2 regions of the Brevibacillus sp. HB1.1 genome follow, and region 1 is predicted to be linked to the other one. Evidence: riboswitches for the same ligand, from Rfam matches in the RefSeq annotation. Region 1 holds a riboswitch; the other holds the start of a gene.
What was found. Region 1 has a riboswitch for cyclic di-GMP ahead of HPY27_RS14750 (GNAT family N-acetyltransferase). Riboswitches for the same ligand answer to the same signal wherever they lie in the genome.
Positions count from the first base shown of each region.

Region 1 (7,338 bases):
TCCACAAAAGCATCGGATGCGCAACACGGGAGCCTTCACTTTCTTGGCATACTTTACATTGGGGGCAGGTGTACTGCTATTTTCAATCGGTTTATACAATGCAACAGGTCTTCAGCTGCACGAAAAGGGGTATTATATCGCATGTATGCTTCTGGTAGCAGTTGGATCGATTTTGACGCAAAAAGTAGTGAGAGATAATGCAGAGGATCGAACAATTATTGAGGAGCAGGAAAGAGAATTTAACTTGAAGGTATCGAAAGCGGAGAAAGAAACGCCGAAATAGCCCAGATGGTGTATGGTTTAGGCAAGGAAAATGTTAAAGTTGTTCATCATCGGGTATTCGCTCCATTTTGGTGGGGAGGAAACCAATGGATCGCAAAAAAACCGCCAGGCTCATGCCCTGACGGTCTTTCGAATGAGCGCTACAAACTCCTCTGCCTTTTCAATGTGTGGAGAGTGCCCCACATTTTCCATGACTATCTCCTGATAGGAACCGCCAGCGCGCTGATATTGTTCGAGCACGTCTCGAATTTGGGAGACCATCGGCTGCGGAGGATATTCGTCTTCCCCTGGCCATCCGGGGACATAGCCAAGCTTGCCTAGTGTACCGAAATCAGCAAGCGACTGATCCGAGATAATGGCATCATCCGCACCGCGAATCCATAAAATCGGACACTTCGGCTCCATCTGGACAATACCGGACAAATTTACGTATTTGGGAGAAATCGCATTCGTAATCCCTGTCGTCCCAGGAGCAACACCGGGCCAATCGTTTACGTATTCAAAGGCACCAGGGTAAAAGCCCTCTCCCGTTCTCGTAGAGATTATCGCGCTCACATAACGATCTTCCTGCTCTGGGCCAACCTGGAACGGGGGATTGAAATAAAGCTGATTCATGACATTGCGAGGACTGGAGGGAGATTCATTACTCATATCTTTGGCTGCTATCCTTTTGACCAGCTCGGAGTTGACAGCTCCTCCACCTGAGCCTGAGAAGCTGCTGTAGCACGGGGTGCCAACTATATCCTTGGTTCCACCAAAGCCGTAAGGAGACATGGGGGCGATTAGAATCAGGGAGCGTACTTCCTGCGGGTGATCGATGGCAAACTGCATCACGATCCCACCGCCCAACGACCAGCCGGCAAGATGGACGGGTGTTGGCAAGTCCAATGCCCGAATAAACGAGTGAAGGTCATCCGACCAGTCTCGCAAACCGCGTGTCGCATCGATGGGCAATGCTTCACTTGCTCCATAGCCACGCATATCAGGTGCGTACACACGGTACTGGTCACATAGAGCCGCTATGGTATCATCCCAGAACAAGTTGGCTGATGCATTGCCGTGAATGAGGAGGAGCGGTTCTCCTTCTAGTACGCCAGCTGTCAGATAAGAAACGAGCAGTCGATCGGTCTGAATCGTTTTTGTTTCGATTCGTGCATCCATCAATGATGTGCTCCTTTCATTGTATAAGATTATAAATATCAGAATATTTACATTATATATCCATTCGGTTACAAAATGAGAAAAGAAAACAACCGCCCGTGAAAGGCGGTTGCAGGAAGGTTACATATGGAGACCACGCATCTGTTGTTCGATTTTCTCAAAGCCGCCAGAAACCTTAACGACTTCGTCTTTTTGTTCAGAAACGAGAACAAGCACTTCTTCCAGGCTCTCTTTGTTCTTGTCGGTAATATCTGCGTTGACTTCAACTTTTGCGCCGACTTCTTGAATCATACTGTGAACATGGATAATGAACTCTTGCAGGTTTTTCGTTTTATCCGCAAAGTTTTGCATGTAGTTGTCTACATTGGTGAACATTTCTTGTACTTCAATGATGCCCTCGCTATTTTTCTCAAAAGAAGTCTGTGACTCAGAAATCATATCTGATACGAGCTTCATTTTTTCGCGAATGGTCATGAGCAGGTTCGAGATCGATTCAGAGGATAGCTTGGAGGATTCAGCCAGCTTGCGTACTTCATCTGCTACGACAGCAAATCCTCGGCCATGTTCGCCTGCGCGAGACGCTTCAATCGTGGCATTGAGTGCCAACAGATTGGTTTGTGCAGAAATCTCGGAAATGGTTTGAATGATTTTCCCAATCGATTCGGTTTCTTTATTGAGCTCTTGAATCAGCTGGTTCGTACCTTGGATATCCTTGATGAATCGTTCAAAGTCATTGCCGATGTTGCCGATGCGTTTGCCGCTCTCATTAGTGGCTTCTTTGGTCGATTCTACGTAATCATGCATCTCTGTAACAGAGCGGGTCATGTCCTCCACTTGCAGATTCGTCGAGCTCATTTCCCGACGCAGTTCGTCGGTATTGCTGGTCTGAACCGTAAAGGACTCCATAATGTCTTGCAGGGAAGCGACGGTTTCGACTGCGCGAATATTTACACCGTCCGTCACCTTGTTCAAATTCTCTTGATAGTCTTGCATAGAGGTGAGTGATTCATTGATCTGATCCAGAACACGTTGCAACGATTCCTTTGAGGCAATCGCTTCTTGTTTTTGTTGCTCACTTTCCTCTTGCAGCTTGTTATTGAATACAGCATGCATCATGCTCGTGACAGAGACGAAGCAGAAGGTAAGCAAGAAGTACATCAGATCAAGGTTGTTTGTCGAATGGAAAATCGTTTCTCTCTGTGTCAGGAAGTAGTAAGAGACAATACCCAATGTCGATACAATCGTCAAAATATTGATGAGTCGGTCTTGATAAATCCCCATGACTGCTACAAAGAACATAATGGTCATGATATTGATCATATGCGGGTCCAGTCCAACTACGATGAACATAAAAATTCCGATTACCGCGAAGTTGAAAAACTTCATGAAGGGCGCTGCTTTTTCACGGAACCTCGGGCGATTAGAGATGTAAGTAAAAGGTGCCAGTACGCCATACAAAATACCCAGTATCGTGAAAACGAATGTGTACGATACGCCTAGAAAAAGGTTTAAGACCTGAACTACCGTAATAATACTTGCGAATACGATTACGACCCAATTGTTTCTTCTTCTCAATAGATCAATGTTATCCATGTTATCCATGTTACCCACCTACCTCGACTTTTACTTGGTTGGATGACGACGAATTGTACCAGGAATATTTCGGATCGTGCTTATTGTCATAGACATCTTTTAGATGGAAGAGGGTCGGAATGGCATCGGCCCCTTTGTAAAAGACGATATCTTTGGTCTGAGTCGCCTTTACTTGATACTTCTTATTAATGAACGTAAAAAAAGTTGGATCTGCTACCCCGATTGCGTGGGTATAACCGTGCTTTTCAGCGTAATCTATCATTAAGCAAATTCCTTTTTGCCCTAGTTGTCCACGGTATTTCGGCAAAACAGCGAGACTGTCTACCTCCATTACTTTCATATCTTCTGTAACAACATCCTGAAAAAGTGATTTCATATAAGCACTTGATTTGGAAAAGGGCGTCATTTCAAATGTTCCACCTGCTTCACCATCTTCGGCAAGTAAGAGGAACTGAGCCGAGCCTTCTTTCGCATGCTCCATCTCGAAGCCCATGCTTGTCCATACTGTTTCTTTGATTTCATGAAATTGTGCTAACTCTTGTACGGTTTCTACTTGTTTGTACATAACTTCTCCACTCCATCATTTTCTCTGATTGAACCATGTTGTGTATGTTTGACGTCACTAAAGTTATGTTTTTCCATCCGATACGATAATGAAAGTGCTTTCATCCTCCTTTCAAAAATGTAAACACAAAAAAAGGCCGTTCCATCGAAATGGAACAACCGAAGCTACCAACATCGAATAAATGGTCTCAAGATGATGGCAACCCGGCTATCATGGTCAAAGACTGTAGACCCGTGGTTTTGCGTCGCCACCTTTCGATGACTTTGCCTTTTGCATTTTTTAGCAAAAATTGTAAAGATGTGTCGAATTTTGCTAGACATAATCATGCAAAATATAAGCCAAAAGATATATTCTTGTCAAGTTTTGGTAGGGAAAATAAACTAATTGTTCATAAAGCATAGACGTAGAAAAAACCAGTTGTGTGATCAACTGGTTTTTCGTTATATAAGCGTTAGGTTAGGGTACGCAGAATGTCTAAAACTTCACTAGGCTCCATGCGTTTTTTGTAATCAGGATCTAAGCCTGCTGAACGGATTACGCCCTGGTTGTCGAGGATATAAGTAGCAGGTATGGGGAGTGTCCATGAATCTTCGCTATTAAAACGATGGAGATCAATATCCAATGATCGGTAGGTATCATGTGAAAAATCAGGCAGTCTGAATCTGAGTTTATATTTTTCTGCTACTTGGTTATTGGTATCGCATAACACGGGAAAGCTCAGACCGTTTTTCTCTTGCATAGTAAGAGAGTGTGCAGGAGATTGTGGACTAATGGCAAACAATTGGGCACCCAGAGAGGTTATCGTATCGATCTGTTTTTGGTATGCTTGCAGCTCCAAATTGCAGTAGGGGCACCATGATCCACGGAAAAATGTAAGGACGACGGGACCTTTTCCGATTTTTTCCGACAAGGTAATGGTCTTGCCAGTGTGATCGTTCAACGAGAAATCAGGTGCAATCGAACCAATCGGCAAGCCCTTTGCGTGTCCAGAGGTCCGCAGCTCCTCGATTGATTTTGTAAATGCATCTGTTACTTCACGAGTGAGGAGGTCTGCTATTTGAATGGTTGTAAAATCTAGCTCTTCGCGCAGGCTCTGAAAATGTGGTTTATCCATATGTTGTTCCCCTCTTTTTCGAAAGAATAGTAAAAGCCATAGCTTTACGATATCTTTCTTTTGGAGGGGAAGATGTAACCTGGATTACATTCTCTTCAAAATTTCGTCCCGATGAATGGAAATGGATTTAAAGCCTGTTTGAATTAGTTCTTCTCTTACTAAAGCACGTAATGCTACCGTCACAGCTTCCCTGGATGCCCCGACAAAATGGGCGAGTTCTTGATGGGAAAGAGGTAAGTCAATTTGTTGAAATGCCGAACTGTTAGGAGTGCCAAATTGATCGGCAAGCCTTACTAATGTGGAAATAATGCGATCTTGTAAAGGGAGAAGAGCAAGATTTTCGGCTGCCTGGCTGATCGAAACCATTCTATCGCTAATGATCTTCATGATCTTCATCATCAGTTGCGGATGTTCGATTATGTAGCTCTCAAATTTTGCTTTGCTCATTTTACAAATGAGGCAGTCTTCGATGGCTTCTATATACATCTCCCGTGTACCTAATGAGAGGAGATCCACTTCTCCAAACACATTGCCTTCCCCGAGGATGTCGAATGTGAACTGCCGCCCATCCCGATTTACTTTATATAAACGTACTTTCCCCTGTTTGATAAAGTAAAAGCTCTCTGAAAAAGTTTCTGGTGTTTGAATGCACGTATTTTTGGGAAAAGGGGATAAGGAGGTTAATTGATCGATTAAGCGCAAACTTTCCTCGGATAATGAATTTAACAAATAAAATTGAGATAAATAGGTGATTTGGTTCATCATTTCTGTTCGGTTTGGGTCTTCAGAATCGTTCTTTTCGCTTTGGTGACAATTCTTTTCGTTTCCTTTGTATCAGAGATTCTTAACCAATCGTCACAAAGCTGCGTCACCCAGTCAGGTTGTGATTTACTCGCATCGTTCAACCAATTCCCAACAGAATCTTGAACATATTTGGATGGATCTGACTTCACTGGCGTAAGCAAGGGCAGACAGCGAGCAGGCTCATTTTTCAATGTGTCAATATGCTTGCACCAGACCCCTCGAGGGCGTGTAGCTTCTACCGCAAAGCGGCGAATATTTTCGTCAGTATCAAGTACCCATTCGCTCAGGAGGTGAATGGAATGGTTCAGATCATGCACGAGAGAATCTCGAATTGCCATCCATGCGATCTCTCTCACTCCAAAATGATGATCTGCCGAGAGTTTTCTTATTTGCCTTAGCTTTTCTTCGAGCGATAAGCTGTTGTCCAAACCAATGATATAGGCACTCCAGCAACGTACACTGTCTGACTTGTGGGTGGCCAACGATAGGAAAACGGGAGACGTAGCTGTGGGTTCACCCGATTTGTGTAAGATCGCAAGTAGTTCTTGGCCAATCAGACGGATAGCTTTCATTCCGCTCGTAGATCCCGTTTCTTCTAATTGATAAACAAGTTGAGAGATATGTGTGTCTAATTGAACATGAGGAAGAACGCTTTGTACCAGATGAATATGATCAACAGCCTGCCATTCAGTCAAATTGACACTTTCTAATTCTCCAGCATGAAGGAGTGCTAAAACATTGTCAGGGATGAGCGAGGCTTTACTTGCTCCTTTTCTCGTGTGTACCGAATCCGGCATTTTCAACAAACCCCTTTTCACAGAAATGGTATACATTCAAAACGGAATAGCTGCAACAAAAGTATACCTAAAAAATCACCCATAACAAAAATTTTCCAACCATCCGATAACTAGAAGGAATAGGAGGGGATTTTATGAAGGAAGTAAAAGTGATTCAATTTTACTTTTCCGGAGGCGGTGAAACGATTAGCGTTGAAACGACGGAACCGGAAGAGATCATTCAAATGGTCGCTAATCAAGACGGTGGATGGCTACAGTACGATGATGTTGTTATCAACGTCAGAAATGTTTCGTATATCAAAGTACGCAGTCAGGCGTAAGGATAGGAAAAGCGCGTCAAGCTCTTCAGGAAAAAGCTCTCCTTTAAATGAGGAGGGTTTTTTCGTGTTGGAGGTAACGCCGCTGGTTATCCTAATTAATAGAAGAAAAAGGAGGGTGACAAGATGACGCTGGAAGAAGTCATGCAGAAGCTCGAAGCGATGCGGACAGAGCAGACGAAAAAAACGTTATTGCGGCATGGAGCAAAAGAGCCTTTGTTTGGCGTGCGAGTCGGCGATATGAAAAAGCTGGTCAAGGAGGTCAAGCGTGATCAGCAACTCGTCCAGGCGCTGTACGATACGGGAAACTACGACGCCATGTACTTGGCCGGATTGACGGTTGACCCAAAGAGCATGACAAAAGAGCGGTTGCAGACTTGGGTCAAGGAAGCGTCTTGGTACGCGCCCGCCGAATATACGGTTGCGAGTGTAGCGGCTGAGAGTCATTTTGCCATGGAGTTGGCACGAGAATGGATCGAGTCAAAGGAAGAGATGGTAGCCACATGTGGGTGGAATACGTATTCGAACTACTTGTCGATTGCTCCCGATGAACAGCTACATAAAGAAGAAATCAAACGGCTCCTCATGAGAGTGAAGGAGACGATTCATCAGGAACAAAATCGCGTACGGTACACCATGAATCAATTCGTTATTTCAGTAGGGGCGTATGTACCGGAACTTCATCAGGAAGCGTTGGAAGTGGCT
Region 1 covers NZ_JABMIV010000005.1:12,928-20,265, forward strand. The annotation lists gene HPY27_RS14735 (YiaA/YiaB family inner membrane protein) at 1-283, shown strand, start outside; gene HPY27_RS14740 (alpha/beta hydrolase) at 394-1,443, opposite strand; gene HPY27_RS14745 (methyl-accepting chemotaxis protein) at 1,564-3,054, opposite strand; gene HPY27_RS14750 (GNAT family N-acetyltransferase) at 3,047-3,601, opposite strand; cyclic di-GMP riboswitch class I at 3,796-3,879, opposite strand; gene HPY27_RS14755 (peroxiredoxin-like family protein) at 4,053-4,715, opposite strand; gene HPY27_RS14760 (Crp/Fnr family transcriptional regulator) at 4,800-5,477, opposite strand; gene HPY27_RS14765 (DNA alkylation repair protein) at 5,477-6,316, opposite strand; gene HPY27_RS14770 (hypothetical protein) at 6,451-6,636, shown strand; gene HPY27_RS14775 (DNA alkylation repair protein) at 6,760-7,338, shown strand, end outside.

Region 2 (7,338 bases), on a different contig from region 1:
GATTTATAATCACGAAAGAAAAAAGCACTGCTGCACACGGGTTCTCCATGCACAGCAGCGCTTGATTTATATACGTATTTCCTATGCTTTTGGCAGTTCAAAGGAACTCTTCAACGATACAATCCGGTTGAATACGAGCTTATCATCTGTCGTATGCTTCGGATCGACATTGAAATAGCCATGACGGAAAAATTGATACTTGTCTTGTGGCTTGGTTTCTTTCATATTTGGCTCCACATAGCCTTGCAGCACTTCCAACGAATTCGGGTTAACGTTGTCGAGGAATGTGCCCTCTGCGTCTTCATCATCCATAATCAATGGCTCGTACAAACGGAATTCAGCAGGAAGCGCATTGGTCGCATCCACCCAGTGAATCGTCCCTTTTACCTTGCGACCTGTAAAACCGCTGCCGCTCTTCGTCTCAGGGTCATACGTGCAATGGATCTCGATCACGTTGCCATCTGCATCCTTCACGACGTCATTGCATTTAATGAAGTACGCGTGCTTCAGACGCACTTCATTTCCCGGGAACAGGCGGAAATACTTGCTCGGCGGGTTTTCCATGAAGTCGTCTTGCTCAATGTAGATTTCGCGGGAGAACGGAATTTGACGATTGCCCATCTCTGGGTTCTCTGGATTAATCTCCGCTTCGAGCATCTCGACTTGTCCTTCCGGATAGTTCGTGATGACGACCTTCAACGGATTCAAAACAGCCATCGTACGTGGTGCCTTCAGCTTCAGGTCCTCACGGATGAAATACTCCAGCATTTTCTCGTCAACCGTGCTGTTAGCGCGCGCTACCCCTACTTCACGAGCGAATGTACGAATCGCTTCCGGTGTATAGCCGCGACGACGGAAGCCTGCGATGGTTGGCATGCGCGGGTCATCCCAGCCGTCTACTACATTCTCATCAACAAGCTGTTTCAGCTTGCGTTTACTCATAACGGTGTTGGTCAGATTCAAGCGGGCAAATTCGTACTGGCGTGGTACACTCTCCATTTCGCACTCGCGGACTACCCAGTCGTACAACGGACGATGATCTTCGAATTCCAGTGAACACAGGGAGTGTGTCACGCCCTCGATGGCATCCTCCAACGGATGAGCGAAGTCGTACATCGGATAGATGCACCATTTGTCGCCCGTATTGTGATGCGTTGCATGGGAGATTCGATACAGAACCGGATCACGCATGTTGAAGTTCTGAGAAGCCATATCGATTTTCGCACGCAACACCTTTTCTCCGTCCTTGAATTCCCCTTGGCGCATCCGTGCAAACAGATCCAGGTTTTCCTCCACAGATCGGTTGCGGAACGGACTATCTGTGCCTGGCTCTGTCCATGTTCCACGCATTTTACGCATTTCTTCGGGAGACAGATCGTCTACGTAAGCCAGACCTTTTTTAATCAACAGCACCGCACGGTTGTACATCTCTTCAAAGTAATCAGATGCAAAAAACAGCCCATCCCATTCGAAGCCAAGCCATTGAACGTCCCTTTTGATGGCCTCTACGTATTCGATGTCTTCCTTCACCGGGTTGGTGTCGTCAAAACGCAGGTTGGCCTTGCCGGAAAATTCACGTGCCAACTCAAAGTTGAGGCAAATCGCTTTTGCATGTCCAATATGAAGATACCCGTTCGGTTCTGGGGGAAAGCGGGTAATAATTTCTTTTACTTTGCCCTCTTGCAAGTCATCAATCATGATATTGCGGATAAAATTGGATGCCGCTACCTTGTTTTCCAATGAAATCAACCTTTCACTTCACCTTTACATTCCATAATACTGATTCTCTACCCAGAGTTCAACAAAATCGGGTCGTGGACCGACCCGCTCACGTCTTCCATTGCTGCCTCGTTTGCCATTGTGGCCTGCAATACAGATGAATGACAGAATCAATGGCTAAGCGCTGCTCCGTGATCCCTCGAATCGTTTCGAGATGCTTCGGGGAAATCAGATGCAACAAAGGCTGTTCAACATGATTGAAACGTTGGAATGCTTCCGCTGCAATCCGATCCCACTGTGGGTAATACCGAAGCAAGTCATCGGGCATTACACGGGAGCGATCCGTGTCAGACTCGGGCAAACACTCAAAAGGTTCATCCAGATTTAACGTTCCATAATCATCGGTCAGCTCTTCGCCCGGAAAAATATCCCGTGCAGCCAATTCCATATCATACATGGTCGGCACACAATTCGCATGAAAGCTGTGGTTCACGTACCTTGCCTTATCCCAACAAAGAATGTACTTTCCGAACTGGTTCTTGAATGAATATTTTTGCACGTCCTGTTTTCGTAATGAGTCAAGTTTTTCCACAAATGCAGGGTCCAATACCTGGTCCAAATTATCCTGTGCCCATACAATCGTTCCTTTTGGGATAAACCTTGTCGCAAACACACCGTACCCGATCTCATCGTTGATATAGCGCAATTCTGTATCGGGATGCATCATGGTCTTTGTTTCACTCCTTGGCTTATGTGCCTTTTTATCATCATAAGCAATTCAGCCCCATGAGGTGTGTGAATGTCTGCGAAAAACACCCCTCCCCATAGCTTTCCTGACTATTTTTCTGGATTAAAAAATTTTTTCTTATTTACCACAAATGGTAAATAGTCTATATTATTGGCAAACGGTGTTTTAGGAACATTTTCCCACAACGATCGCATCAGTAAATGTGTCAATTTTATGCTTCATCCATTGATATCGAAACGGCAAACCCGGGGAAATCCGGCGACGCAAAGCTACAGGGGCTACCTCCGCAACAGCGGACACGCTTGCCAGCTACCGAAGTATTGATGTAGGACGAGACCAATGATCCTATATCATTGGTCTTTTTTTGCGCACATAATGTCTATTTTTGTCTATTTTTGTATGTTTGTGTATTTTTGACTTTTGAAGGAGGTGAGGCAACAGCGGATAGCCGGTTTAATGAATTCATTATTCTATTCATCATGAAGGAGGTTTCATAGGAATGTCATTCTGGAAGAAACTCTCAACCGTCGCGCTGACTGCTGTCATCGGGGTATCAACATTCTCTGGGGCACAAGCTGCTAACCGTCCAACAACGATGTCACCGAACGCAATGGTGACGACTCCTCACTATCTGGCTACGGCTGCGGCCCTGAAGACATTGGAAAACGGTGGAAACGCTGTAGATGCTGCTATTACAGCCGCTTCCACATTAGCTGTCGTCTATCCTCATTACACAACCATTGGTGGAGATAACTTCTGGCTCATCTACAATGCCAAAACAAAAGAGCTGAAGGCACTGAACGGCAGTGGTCGCGCAGGCGAAAAGGCAACCATCGACTATTACAAAAACAAAGGCTACGAAAAAATCCCGTCCCGCGGTTATGAATCGGCAAACACTGTCCCTGGTGTCGTCTCCGGCTGGTGGGAGGCTTACAACTACGCCCATAAAAGCATGGGCAACAGTAAGGTTCAATGGAACAAACTGCTGGAGCCTGCCATTGGATACGCCGAGAACGGATATCCAGTCTCCCCCAACCAAGTATATTGGACGAAATACGCGACAGATCCAACTGACAATAACTTGAAGAATCTTCAACGTTTTGATGGATTCCGTAAAACATTCCTGAAGCCCAACGGTGATCCCTATGCAGCAGGCGAAATTCTCAAACAAAAGGATCTTGCCAATACTTTGCGAATCATTGCGAAAAAAGGCGCTGACGGTTTTTATAAAGGAGAAGTAGCTAAAAAAATCGTAGCAGACATGCAAGCCAACGGCGGATTGCTCACGTTGAAAGATTTTGAGAAGCACACCTCCACTTGGGCAGATCCGATTTCGGTAGACTACCGCGGATATAAAGCGTACAACGTTCCGCCTAACTCCCAAGGCATGGCATCGCTCTCTATTCTTAATGTTTTGAATAACTTTGACCTCAAGAGCATGGGTGAAGGAACACCCGATTACTATCACACGATTGTGGAAGCTACCAAACAGTCTTTTGCTGACCGTGACAAATGGCTGACTGACCCTGCCTTTGTGGATATCCCTGTGGATGAGCTGTTGTCCAAGCAGCACGGGAAAGATTTAGCTGCGCGCATTGATATGAAGCAAGCTGCCAAATCCGTAGAACCGCTTGATCCAAAAGGCGATACAACCTGGTTCGGGATCGTCGACAAAGATGGAAATGCCGTGTCCATCATTCAGAGTCACTATTTTGACTGGGGTTCCGGCATCGTAGCGAAAGATACGGGCATCCTTTTGCAAAACCGCGGAAGCTATTTCTCTTTGGACTCCAAACACATCAATCACTTGGAACCAGGAAAACGTACCTTCCACACCATTAATCCAGCTATGCTCTTTAAAGGGGACAAGCCTTATCTTCTCTACGGAACACAAGGGGGAGAAGGACAGCCGCAAACGCAAGCCGCTCTTGTCACGCGTATCGTCGACTTTGGTTTCAGCGTACAAGACGCAATCGAAGCACCAAGATGGCTACATGGACGCAACTGGGGATCTGATTCCAACAATCTCAAGGTGGAAAGCCGCATCCCTCAAGACGTCCTGGACGAGTTAATAAAACGTGGGCATCCAGTCGAAAAGCTGGAAGCAGCCTATACCGATACGATGGGACAGTCCGGCGCAATCCTGATTGACCCGCAAACCAATGTAAAATTTGGCGGTGCTGACCCTCGCGGTGAAGGCGCAGCAATGGGATATTGATATTTTGTCAGACTGCTGAGTTAAACTCAGCAGTCTACCTGTATTATATTTCCTTGTGGCAGACCGCTTTTCACAAAGAAAGAAATATCTCAATCACGGATTAGGAGCGGAAAAATCCTATGTTTTTGTTCAACAAACTCAGGAACAAAATGATCCTTTGGTTTCTCGTCGTGGCCGTCATTCCACTTACTGCCGTTTCGATGTTTATCACGAGCAGCTTTTCATCCATTCTGATTGATAAACAAAAATCATCCTATGTTGACCTTACTTCCAGTACAGCCATAGCTATGGATCAATATCTGGACCGGCGTATGACAGAAATTCAGATTTTAGCCCGTACCTCGGATATTCAATCCGATGATGCAGCGGCAAAAAATGAATTCATCCGCAAGTTTACCGAGGAAATGAAACTGTATGACGGAAATACCTTTATCGCAAGTGATGGAAAAGTAACGGCTGATACGTTCCCCAAAAGCGTTGGAATCAATCTTGGCGAGCGCCAATTCTTCAAAGACGGTATGCAGGACAAGCCCAGCTTCTCCGATGTTCTAGTTGCGAAGACAACCGGCAATCGCTCTATCATCGTCGCTTCCCCTGTAAAAGCGAAAAATAATGAGAAGCTTGGTGTCTTGACCGGGCTCGTCAATGTAGATGACTTCACAGCTACATTCCTCAAGAATTTGAAAGTAGGCAACGATGGCTATCCGATTCTCGTTGATAACAAGGACCAGATTCAGTACCATCCTACCCAGGATCTGATCGGAAAACCGCTTGAGGAATCCGCTCTGCCGCAACCATTAATGGAAATCCTGAAATCAGGAAAAACAGAAAAGGGCTCATACAGCTACTCGGACAATGGTAAGGAATACGTTGTCACCTATTCCCCCATTCCCAAGACCAACTTTGGTTTGTATCTGCATATCCCTGTCGAATCCATAACGTCTGCGGTTTCATCCGTTACCAACATGGTTACGATCATTGTCATCATTGTTGTTGCTGTCGTGATCGCAATCGCGTACGCTGTTTCCCGGCAAATCTCCCGCCCTATTGCGGCAGTTGCCTCCGTGGCTAACCGCATTTCCGAGGGTGAACTGACTGTACAACCCTTGCAGATCCAAACCAAGGATGAGGTTGGACAGCTATCCCAATCCGTAAACACAATGGTGCTCAACCTGCGAACGATTATTCAACAAGTAAATGATACAGCTTCAGATCTTGCTTCTTCAGCAGAGGAATTGTCTGTCAACTCCGACCATACGAGCAAGGCTACCGAGCAAATCGCCATAACGATTCAGGAAGTAGCTTACGGTGCGGAAAAGCAAGTGAAGAGTGTAGAGGAAAGTGTCACCGCAATTCAAGGTGTATCGACAGGGGCCCAGCGGGTTGCCACGAATGCACAGCAAGCTGCCGAATCAGCTTTGGGCGCTTCCCAAATTGCAGTGGAAGGCAATCAGGCCCTTCAGGTCGTTATCAGCCAGATGCAATCGATCGAGAACACTGTTGGCAACATTGCCGATATCGTCAAACGATTAGGAAACAGCTCGCAGGAAATCGGACAAATTGTACAAGTCATCACCGGTATCGCTGAACAAACAAATCTGTTAGCACTTAACGCAGCTATTGAAGCGGCGAGAGCTGGTGAACAGGGGCGCGGATTCGCCGTTGTTGCAGACGAAGTGCGCAAATTGGCTGAGCAGTCCGCGCAATCCGCGCAACAGATCACACTGTTGATTACGACGATTCAGCTCGAATCAAACCAGGCTGTCCTTTCGATGGAACAGGGCACCAAAGAGGTCGCCACTGGACTTACAGTCGTTAACAATGCAGGCAAGTCCTTCGAACAGATCCAAGATGCTGTCACGCAGGTAGCAAGCCAAATTCAAGAAGTAAAAGCTTATTCTGAGCAAATGTCTTTTGGTACCAAACAGGTGGTAGAATTGGTCAGTGTCATTGAAGAAGTAGCGGAGAATTCTGCTGATGGAACACAAAGCGTGTCAGCCGCCACAGAAGAACAGCTGGCAGCTATGGAAGAAGTCAGTTCATCAGCTACTTCTCTGGCAAGAATAGCCGAAGAACTGCAATCTCATGTAAGCAAATTCAAGATATAGTCCAAACAACGAAAACAAGAAAAGCCGCCTTGCATGTGCACGGCGGCTCTTTCCTGCTTTCGCTTACACAAACTCCCACATCCGGTCAGGATGGTTCGTGCAAATTTGAACCTGAGGATGCCACGAAATGACTTCGCGGATATGCTTCGGATCATCCAGCGTCCACGCGATGACTTGGAAGCCTTTTTCAATCGCGGCTGCAGTTAGCTCACGCGTCAGAAACGGATATCCCATGGAGAGGATCGTGGCACCTGCTGCCTCCATCTGTTCCAGCATGAGTACAGGTCGGCCATATACAATCAGGCCTGTCTGCACTTCTTGGTCGAGCGTGCGAACGTGACGGATCAAATCGTGGTCAAAGGAAGTCAGGTACACCTCTTGCTTCATTCCATGCTTTTCTACAAGCGCGAGCACCTTTTCAGCGATACCCGGGTACATGTCACTTGTTGCTTTCAACTCGATATTTAGCGCGCAGCGACCTTTTACTGCGACTAGTACTTCCTCGAGTGTAGGGATTTTTTCGCCTGAAAACTTGTCGCCAAACC
Region 2 covers NZ_JABMIV010000004.1:275,176-282,513, forward strand. The annotation lists gene HPY27_RS13820 (glutamine--tRNA ligase/YqeY domain fusion protein) at 82-1,749, opposite strand; gene HPY27_RS13825 (SET domain-containing protein) at 1,829-2,446, opposite strand; cyclic di-GMP riboswitch class I at 2,696-2,784, shown strand; gene ggt (gamma-glutamyltransferase) at 2,967-4,685, shown strand; gene HPY27_RS13835 (methyl-accepting chemotaxis protein) at 4,805-6,793, shown strand; gene HPY27_RS13840 (glycerophosphodiester phosphodiesterase) at 6,857-7,338, opposite strand, start outside.
Region 2: it holds a riboswitch for cyclic di-GMP, as region 1 does, so the genes downstream of both, ggt (gamma-glutamyltransferase) here and HPY27_RS14750 (GNAT family N-acetyltransferase) in region 1, are expected to answer to the same signal.